2 regions of the Halomonas sp. NyZ770 genome follow, and region 1 is predicted to be linked to the other one. Evidence: predicted binding sites of a transcription regulator. Region 1 holds the regulator's gene; the other holds the start of a gene.
The links. The regulator sigma-54, encoded in region 1, starts transcription at its own class of promoters, with help from an activator protein. The targets are predictions, from matches to a motif close to TGGCACNNNNNTTGCTNT.
Positions count from the first base shown of each region.

Region 2: the regulator sigma-54 is predicted to act here: its motif matches at 2,970-2,987, upstream of urtA (urea ABC transporter substrate-binding protein).

Region 1 is NZ_CP085143.1:1,530,730-1,535,464, forward strand. It holds gene rapZ (RNase adapter RapZ) at 1-627, opposite strand, end outside; gene ptsN (PTS IIA-like nitrogen regulatory protein PtsN) at 697-1,164, opposite strand; gene hpf (ribosome hibernation-promoting factor, HPF/YfiA family) at 1,169-1,477, opposite strand; gene LG409_RS06965 (RNA polymerase factor sigma-54) at 1,575-2,990, opposite strand; gene lptB (LPS export ABC transporter ATP-binding protein) at 3,096-3,842, opposite strand; gene lptA (lipopolysaccharide transport periplasmic protein LptA) at 3,864-4,367, opposite strand; gene lptC (LPS export ABC transporter periplasmic protein LptC) at 4,364-4,735, opposite strand, start outside.
Region 2 is NZ_CP085143.1:3,781,491-3,786,225, reverse strand. It holds gene LG409_RS17440 (Bug family tripartite tricarboxylate transporter substrate binding protein) at 1-609, shown strand, start outside; gene LG409_RS17435 (tripartite tricarboxylate transporter TctB family protein) at 701-1,183, shown strand; gene LG409_RS17430 (tripartite tricarboxylate transporter permease) at 1,233-2,732, shown strand; gene urtA (urea ABC transporter substrate-binding protein) at 3,074-4,426, shown strand; gene urtB (urea ABC transporter permease subunit UrtB) at 4,507-4,735, shown strand, end outside.

The sequences.
Region 1 (4,735 bases):
GATGTTGGCGTCGCGTCCGGTGAACTGCCGCAAGCTGGGGTCCCAGTAGGGGTTGGGCAGGCAGCGCACGTCGAACACGATATCGGCATCCATGGGTACGCCCCGTTTGTAGCCGAAAGATTCGAACGTCAGGGTCAACTGGTCACGCCGCTGATGAGCAACCTGATCGGTGATGCGGCGGCGTAGGTCGTGTACCGAAAGACGCGACGTGTCGATCAGCAGGTCAGCCAGGTCCCGAATCTCGAGCAGGGTTTCTTCTTCCTTGTTGATGGCCTCTTCCAGGGTCATGTCGCTATCGCGCGTCAGCGGGTGGCGCCGACGGGTGGCCGAGTAGCGCTCCAGCAGAATGCGAGCGTCCGTGGTCAGGTAGATGACCTGAAAACGGATCTGACGCTGGCGTAGTTCTTCCAGCAGAGCAGGCAACTGTTCCAGTGCAGTAGGCAAGTTGCGCGCATCGATGCTGACGGCCAAATGAGTACGCCCCCCCTGTTGACGCAGTTCATCGACCAGCGAGCCCAGCAGCATGGCAGGCAGGTTGTCGATGGCGTAATAGCCAAGATCTTCCAGCGCCTGTAGGGCGATGGACTTACCGGACCCTGAACGGCCGCTAATGATCACCAGCTGCATAGCGCATCTCTCTTGGCTTGAGAAGGAATAGGGGGTTACCGACGGCCTTGCTGCCCGGCAAAGGCTGCGCTAGGCAGCCTGCTCGCGAATCTTATCGGTCAACAGCGTCAGCAGTTCACGCTGGCTGCTGACATTGCGCAATTGCTGGCGTGTGGCTGCGTCGTTCATGATCGTGGCGACCTGACCCAATAGCGCCAAATGCGTATCATCGGCTTCTTCGGGTACCAGCAGCACGAACACCAGATCGACGGGGTCACCATCGATGGCATCGAAGTCGACGGGTTCGGCCAGCTTGAGAAAACCGGCAATGGGCGTGCTGCAGTGAGGACTGCGTGCGTGGGGAATGGCCACGCCATTGCCGATGCCGGTACTGCCCAGCCGTTCACGGCCAATCAATCGACTGAAGACTTCCTGGCTATCCAGGCTGGGCGTGTTTTGAGCGATAAAGGTGCTGAAAAACTCCAGCACCCTTTTTTTGCTGCCCCCGGGCACGTCGTACAGCACGCGCTCCGGGGGGAGAATGGTTTCCAACGTCATCGGGTTAACGCACGCCAGCGCCTTGGGCGCGGGCTTGTGCTTTTTCCTTGTGTTTTACGAGCTGACGGTCGATTTTGTCCGCCAGGGCGTCAATGGCTGCGTACATGTCGTTGTCCAGCGCTTCGGCATGAAGGTCGGCTCCTGCTGCGTGCAGGGTGCAGGCGGCTTGCTGGCGCTCCTTTTCAACAGATAAGGTGACCTGGACGGTCGTGATGTTGTCGTAGTGACGTTCAACGCGTTCCAGCTTTTCGTTTACGTAGTCACGCAAGGCGTCAGTCAGTTCAACGTGATGACCAGTGATGTTTACTTGCATTGACGTGCTCCTTATCCATCGGACTGTACTTCGATTGTAACCCTTTTTGGGCCATTGCAAAGCCCTCGTCGAGAGTTTGTTGGGCGAGAGCGTTTAACTAGCGTAAACGACGGCGCTCACTCGACGAAGGTATACCCATCGACTCACGGTACTTGGCCACGGTGCGGCGGGCCACGGTAATGCCGCCCGCTTCCAGCAGGGTGACCAGACGGCTGTCGGAGAGTGGCTTGCCCGGAGGCTCGTCCTGAATCAGTTTCTTGATGCGTGCTCGAATGGCCGTGCTGGAATGGCTGTCGCCACCTTCCTGGCCGCTGACTTGGCTGGAGAAGAAGTACTTGAGCTCGAACACCCCGCGCGGGGTATGAATGTATTTCTGGGTAGTGACCCGCGAGATGGTCGATTCATGCATCTCCACCGCTTCGGCGATATCGGCCAGAATCAGCGGTTTCATGGCTTCTTCGCCATGCTCCAGAAAGCCGATCTGCCGAGCAATGATCTCGCGCCCCACGCGCAGCAGGGTGTCGTTGCGGCTCGAAAGGCTTTTGATCAGCCAGCGAGCCTCCTGGAGATGCTCTTTCAGAAACTGGTTGTCCTGGCTCTTGTCGGCGCGTTTGATCAGGCTGGCGTAGTCGGGCTGAATACGCAGTCGAGGCAGCGCTTCCGGGTTGAGTTCCAGGTGCCAGCCCTCGTGATCGTGGCGTACCACCAGATCTGGCGTGACATAGCTGTCGTCGGTGATGCCGTAGGCGCTTCCAGGCCTGGGGTCAAGGCTGCGGATTAAACGGATGACATCGTCCAACTGCTCGTCGTCGAGGCTCAGGCGTCGCTTCAGCAAGCGCATGTCGTCCTTGCCAAGGGCTTCGAGAAACTGGCGTACCAGGCGTTTGGCAGGCATCAGCAGCGGGGTGTCTTCGGGCAGCGAGGCCAGCTGCAGCATCAAGCACTCCCGCAGGTCACGGGCAAATACTCCGGTGGGTTCGAACTGCTGAAGGCGCAGCAGGGTGTTTTCGACCTCGCGCTGGCTCAGGCCGTCGTGGCCTTGTGCCTTGAGCCCCTCGCGAATGTCGTTGAGAGGCTGGGTCAGGTAGCCGTTGGCATCCAGCGCATCGATGAGGCTTTCGGCGATGGCATGTTCACGGGAGGAGAAGTCGGTCATGGCCAATTGCCAAAGCAGGTGACCGTGCAGGCTCTGCCCCGCCGCCTGACGCTCGAAGTCCGGGCCTTCGCTGCTGCCGCCCATGCTCCCCATGTCCTGGTACGTGTCGGACCAGTCGCTGTCTACGGAAAGCTCGCTGGGGATGCTGTCTGCCCACTCGGCTTCCTGAGGCTCGCTGACGGCCTGTTCGCCAAACTCATCTTCCTGCTCGAGCATGGGGTTGGCATCCAGCGCCTGCTGAATTTCTTGACGAAGGTCCAGCGTCGATAGCTGAAGCAGCGCAATGGCCTGCTGCAGCTGAGGTGTCATGGTCAGCTGTGTGCCGATGCGCAGTTGAAGAGAAGCTTTCATGACCATCTGAGAACCACTCGTTAATCAGAAAGCTCCACCCTAGAGCGAGTCTCCGTTTGGTGCAAGTGCAATAAGCATGCCACTAAATAAAATGTCTTCGTGGGCCATTGTTTAAAGCCGGAAGTCGGCGCCCAGATAGACGTCGCGTACCTTCTGGTTATTGAGGATTTCCTGGGGGTTTCCACTGGCGATGATGTGTCCGTCGCCAACAATGTAGGCAATATCGCAGATATCCAGAGTTTCACGCACGTTGTGGTCGGTGATGAGGACGCCAATATGACGCTTCTTGAGGGCGCGTATGATCGATTTGATATCGCCCACGGAAATGGGGTCGACGCCGGCAAATGGTTCATCCAGCAGAATGAAGGCAGGTTCGGTGGCCAGCGAGCGGGCGATCTCCACCCGCCGCCGCTCGCCGCCCGAGAGGCTCATGCCCAGGTTGTCGCGAATGTGGGTGATGTGAAAATCTTCCAGCAGAGATTCGAGCTTGGCTTCTCGGCTGCTGCGGTCGAGCTCACGACGCGTTTCCAGAATGGCCATGATATTGTCGGCCACCGACAGTTTGCGAAAGATCGATGCTTCCTGAGGCAGGTAGCCGATGCCTGCCAGGGCACGTTCATGCATCGGCGCCCGGGTCAGGTCGAGATCGTCGATGCCCACTTTGCCAGCATCGGCCTTCACCAGGCCGACGATCATGTAGAACGAGGTGGTCTTGCCTGCGCCGTTGGGGCCTAGCAGGCCAACGACACTGCCTTGGGCAATTTCCAGGTTGATATCCTTGACCACGCGGCGGCGCTTGTAACTCTTGGCCAGATGCTGTGCATGGAGCGTCTTGACCGCTGCAGTGTCGGGGCTGATGGCTGTCACGAGGGGCTCTCTCTATTGCTCGGGCTGTAAGGTCATGCGGATGCGTTGCGGTGCGCTGCCGCTGACATCGGAGCGTGCTTGGACCACCCCGCGGTCGATGAAGTATTCGAGCCGTCCACCCTGGAAGCGATCCCCTTGCTGGGTCAGTTCGGCCTGGTCGATCAGCTCTACACGCCGCTCGGACACATGGTAGACGATGCGCCGCGCCCAGCCTTCCATGGGCGTCGTCTGGTCTTCCAGCTGGTTGCGCAGGTAGGCACGCTCGCCCGTGGCGACGGCCCGGGAGAGCTCGCCCGCCTCGTTGCGATGAATTTCGACACGCTCTCCGCGCAGCTGCATTTCACCTTGGCGAATGTCGACGTTGCCGGTATAGACCGCCGTGCCCGCACGTTGGTCCAGGTCCAGGCGGTCGGCTTCCACTTCAACGGGGGCCTGTTGTTGAGCGGCGGCAGGCAGTACGCCTACCACCATGGGAACGGCAAGGGCGAACAGTGCCGTACGAAGCAGGGCGTTCATGGCGACTCCTGAGAAGATTGGGGGGCGGGCGGATGCACGCCGCGCACGTTATCGATCAAACTGACACGGCTGTCGTCCAGCCAGACATCCATGCGTGAGGCTTCGATGCGTTGAGGTGGCTGCTGCAGTATCACAGGGGTGTCGCTCCAGGCATGACGCTCCAGTCCATCATAGTGCAGCAGGTCGGTATCCAGCTGCCAGCCTTCGTCCGGCGCCAGCAGGCGTGCGGATCCGGCCAGGGTCAGCGCCTGGGAGTCCATGTTCAAGGTGCCGGTGTCGGCAATGGCCAGCCATTCACGCTGCTCGCTGTCGAACAGGGTGGCGCGTGGTGACGTGACGTGGGTCATGGCCGCCTGCGGGGTATGTAC
Region 2 (4,735 bases), 1.8 Mb from region 1:
TCCATCATTCTGGTGTCAGCGGATTCCGAATATCAGACCATCAATGACCTGTTCGACGCGCTGAAAGAGAACCCGCGCCTGAGCGTGGGCGGCGGCAGTGCGCCGGGCTCGATGGACCATATTTCGGTGGCTGGCCTGGCCTCTGCGGCGGGTCTCGATGCCTCTACGGTGAACTATATTCCCTTCTCGGGTGGTGGCGATGCCATGACCAACCTGATGGGGGGGCATATCGAGGCGGTCATTACTGGCGCGGGTGAGTCCGTGGGCCAGCTGGGCGAAGGCAGCCAACTGCGTGCGCTGGGCGTATCTGCCCCTGAGCGCCTGGGCGGCGCCCTGGCCGACGTGCCCACGTACCAGGAACAGGGTGTGGACTACACCTTCGATATCTGGCGTGGCGTGATGGGTACCCCTGACATGCCTGCCGAAGCCGTGGCCTACTACGAAGACCTGTTTGCAGAAATGCTCGAAACCGATGGCTGGCAGCAGGCGCGTGACCAGTTGGGCTGGATCGATGCCTACCAGGATAGCGAAGCGTTTGGCGCGTTCCTGGATGAGCAGAAAGAACAGTTCAGCAGTGTCCTGAGCGACCTGGGCTTGCTGGCTCAATAACCCCCGCTTCACCGTGCTGCCCCGGGCCAGCCAGGCCCGGGGTCACTGCCTGTGACCGTAAGCGCAATCTGCGCCTTCGGAGAGACTCCCCATGACTCGATTGAACACTAATCAGTGGCTGGCCCTCGTGCTGGCGCTTCTAGCTGCCGCCTATCTAGCAATGGCCTGGCAAATTCCAACCTTTCCTCTGCCGCGCCCGGTGGATTCAGACCTGTTTCCAAAAGTGCTGGGAATTACCTTGTTATTGCTAGCAGGGCTGCTCTTCTTTGAAAAACCGGTACCGCTGGCAGGCGCTGACGAGATCGACGAAGAGGCCACCAACGGCCCGCTGCTGTTCACGCCTTGGGCGCGGGTCGTGATCACCGCCGTGGCCATCGCCGCCTATGCCTTCCTGCTGGTGCCGTTGGGCTTCGTGTTGGCATCGACGCTGCTGTGCACGGGGTTGACGGCCTATTACGGCTACCGTCGCCATGGCATCAACCTGGCGGCTTCGCTGGGGGTGGTCCTGGCGCTGTATCTCACCATGACGCGCGTCATGGATGTGTATCTGCCCACTGGCCTCTTGCCGTTCTGAATACGCCGTGCCCACGCACCTGTCGTAGTTTTTTAAGAGAGATACGCCCATGGATGCCTTGAACAACTTGATGTACGGCTTTGGCATCGCGCTCGAGCCCATCAATATCGCTTACGTCTTTGCCGGTGTGTTTGCCGGTACCATCATCGGTATGTTGCCGGGCCTCGGCCCGATCAGTGCCCTGGCGCTGATGATTCCGATCACCTTCTCAATGGAGCCTGCATCAGGCCTGATTCTGATGGCGGGTGTGTATTACGGGGCCATTTTCGGTGGCTCGACCTCTTCTATCTTGCTCAATGCGCCGGGGGTGGCGGGCACGGTCGCCACCTCTTTCGATGGCTACCCCATGGCCAAGCAGGGATTGGCGGGGAAGGCGCTGGCTATTGCCGCCTACGCGTCGTTCATCGGCGGCACGGTCTCGGTCATCTTCTTGATGCTGGTGGCACCGCTGCTTTCCAAGGTGGCGGTCAGCTTCGGGCCACCCGAATATTTCGCGCTCATGGTGCTGGGCCTGACGGCGGTCGTCTCGCTGTCGGACAAATCGCTGGTGAAGGGCCTGATTGCGGCGGTGATCGGCATCATGATCTCGATCGTCGGTATCGACATGCAAACCGGCACCGAGCGCTACACCTTTGGCTCGATTCAGCTGCTCGACGGCATCGACTTCCTGGTCGTGGCGCTGGGTATCTTCGCCCTGGCGGAAGTGTTCTACATGCTGCTGCGTGGGGGCGGTGGCAAGGAAGTGCCGCGTAACGCCATCGGTTCGCTCAAGCTGAGCGGCAGTGAAGTGAAGCAAATTGCAGGCCCCATCAGCCGTAGCTCGGTACTGGGCTTCTTTACCGGCGTACTGCCGGGGGCCGGTGCCACCATTGGTTCTTTCCTGGGCTACAGCATGGAAAAACGCCTGGCCAAGGATGGTGACACCTTCGGCAAGGGCAACATCAAGGGCGTGGCAGCTCCCGAAGCGGCCAACAACGCCGCCTGTACCGGCTCGTTCGTACCACTACTGACCCTGGGTGTGCCTGGCTCGGGCACCACGGCGGTGCTGCTGGGTGCGCTGCTGGTCATGGGCGTGACGCCTGGCCCCATGATGCTGGAGCAGCGCCCGGACGTGTTCTGGGGGGTCATTGCCAGTATGTACATCGGTAATATTTTCCTGCTGGTACTCAACCTGCCGCTGATTCCGCTGATTGCCAAGATTCTCGATATGCCGCGTCCGCTGCTGCTCTCGATGATCCTGATCTTCTGCATGATCGGTGTCTACGGCATGAGCTTCAGCGTCTTCGACCTGCTGCTGCTGCTGGGCTTCGGTTTGATCGGCCTGGGCTTGCGCCTGTTCGGCTTCCCCACGGCGCCGCTGATTCTGGCGCTGATCCTGGGCAGCCTGATGGAAGAGTCCATGCGCCGCGCACTGCAGATTTCCGGCGGTGACTGGTCCATCTTCATCGACAAGCCCATTTCACTGTCGCTGCTGATCATTGCGGCCCTGTCGCTGGGCATGCCGCTGCTGAAAAAGCGCCGCAAGCAGAAGGCCATGGCCGCCAAATAAGCGATTGTTGCGTGGTGTGATGGAGTGAGTTTTGGCGTTGTCAGCGCCCGGGGGAAACCCCGGGCGCTTCTTTGTGTGCGTGTACCCTTCTTTGGTGCAAGGCGCTTTGCTGGTGCATGACAACTGTGCATGGCGCCTCTCGGCTTGCCCTGAGTTAGTGCGTCTGGCGCAATGCGGTTTTTTTTGAGTATCGCTAACTGTCTGATTGTCATTGTCTTAATAGGCTTTGATTCAATCTGGCGCACCCCTTGCAGTGTGAAAGGTGGATTAGCCCACGGCGGGTGAATGCCCGCTCAACGCGCCTATAACAAGCCCCTTCCAAGGGGTGCAAGGAGGTTCAAGTGACCACATCGCAACGCAAGACACACCCTCGTACCCTTGGCCGTTTCGCCACGGCCGCCCTGGCCGCCGCCATCATGGGCGCCAGCGCTCAGGCCGTTGCCCAGGACAACGACCCGATCAAGGTAGGTATTCTGCACTCCCTCTCCGGCACCATGGCGATCAGCGAATCGACTCTGAAAGACACCGTCGAAATGCTCATCGACCAGCAGAACGAAGCCGGTGGCCTGTTGGGGCGTCAGTTGGAAGCCGTGGTGGTCGACCCCGCTTCCAACTGGCCGCTGTTTGCCGAGCGTGCCCGCGAGCTGCTGGCCCAGCATGAGGTAGACGTGGTGTTCGGTAACTGGACCTCGGTATCCCGCAAGGCGGTACTGCCGGTGTTCGAAGAGCTGAACGGCCTGCTGTTCTACCCGGTACAGTACGAAGGGGAAGAGTCTTCCGAGAACGTCTTCTACACCGGCGCGGCACCCAACCAGCAGGCCATTCCTGCGGTGGAGTACCTGATCAACGAAGTCGGGATCGAGCGTTTCGCGCTGATCGGCACCGACTACGTCTACCCGCGTACCACCAACCGGATTCTGGAAGCCTTCCTGAAGGATGAGCACGGGGTGGCCGAAGAAGACATCATGGTCAACTACACCCCGTTCGGCCATTCGGACTGGCAGAACATCGTCTCTGAAATCCGTCGTTTCGGTGAAGAGGGCAAACCCACGGCGGTGGTCTCCACCATCAACGGCGATGCCAACGTGCCGTTCTATCGTGAGCTGGCCAACCAGGGGATCGATGCTGCGGATATTCCCGTCATCGCCTTCTCGGTGGGTGAGCAGGAGCTGTCCGGTATCGATACCGGGCCGCTGGTGGGCCACCTGGCCGCCTGGAACTACTTCATGAGCGTGGACACCGACGCCAACTACGACTTCATCGACGCCTGGATCGACTGGACGGGCGATGAAGAAGCGGTCACCAACGACCCCATGGAAGCCCACTACATCGGCTTCAACATGTGGGCCGAAGCGGTGCGCAAGGCAGGCACCACCGATGTGGACGCGGTGAAAGATGCGATCATCGGCGTGACCGTGCCTAACCTTTCCGGTGGCTATGCCGCCATGATGCCCAACCACCACATCACCAAGCCGGTGTTGATCGGTGAAGTGCAGGACAACGGTCAGTTCGATATCGTCTGGCAAACGCCGTCCACCGTGGCAGGCGATGCCTGGTCGGACTTCCTGCCGGGTTCTCGCGACCTGATTGCTGACTGGCGTGCACCGATGCGCTGCGGCAACTTCAACGTCGCCAACGGTTCGTGCGGTGGCAGCACCGCAGCAGAAGAAGCCGAAGCGGCACTCGCCGAGTAACACTCTTCCCTTGCCGCGACCCGTCGCGGCAAGGGAGCACGCTACCTCTCCCCATTGATGATGACCAAAGGAAGAACCCCATGAGGCGTTTCCTTTCTGGGGTGTTGTGTCTGTTGCTGCTCAGCATGGCGACGTTGTCGCAGGCACAAACCCCCACCACACCTTCTGATGACGACGCGGCACTGGCGCTGCTGGAAGCGCTGGACGTGGAGAACTTCCGCGCCAAAGGCGACGCGATTACGGCCATTTTGCAAAGCGACGACGAGCGCGCCAGAGATTGGCTGCAAGCCTTGCTCGATGGCCGCCTGC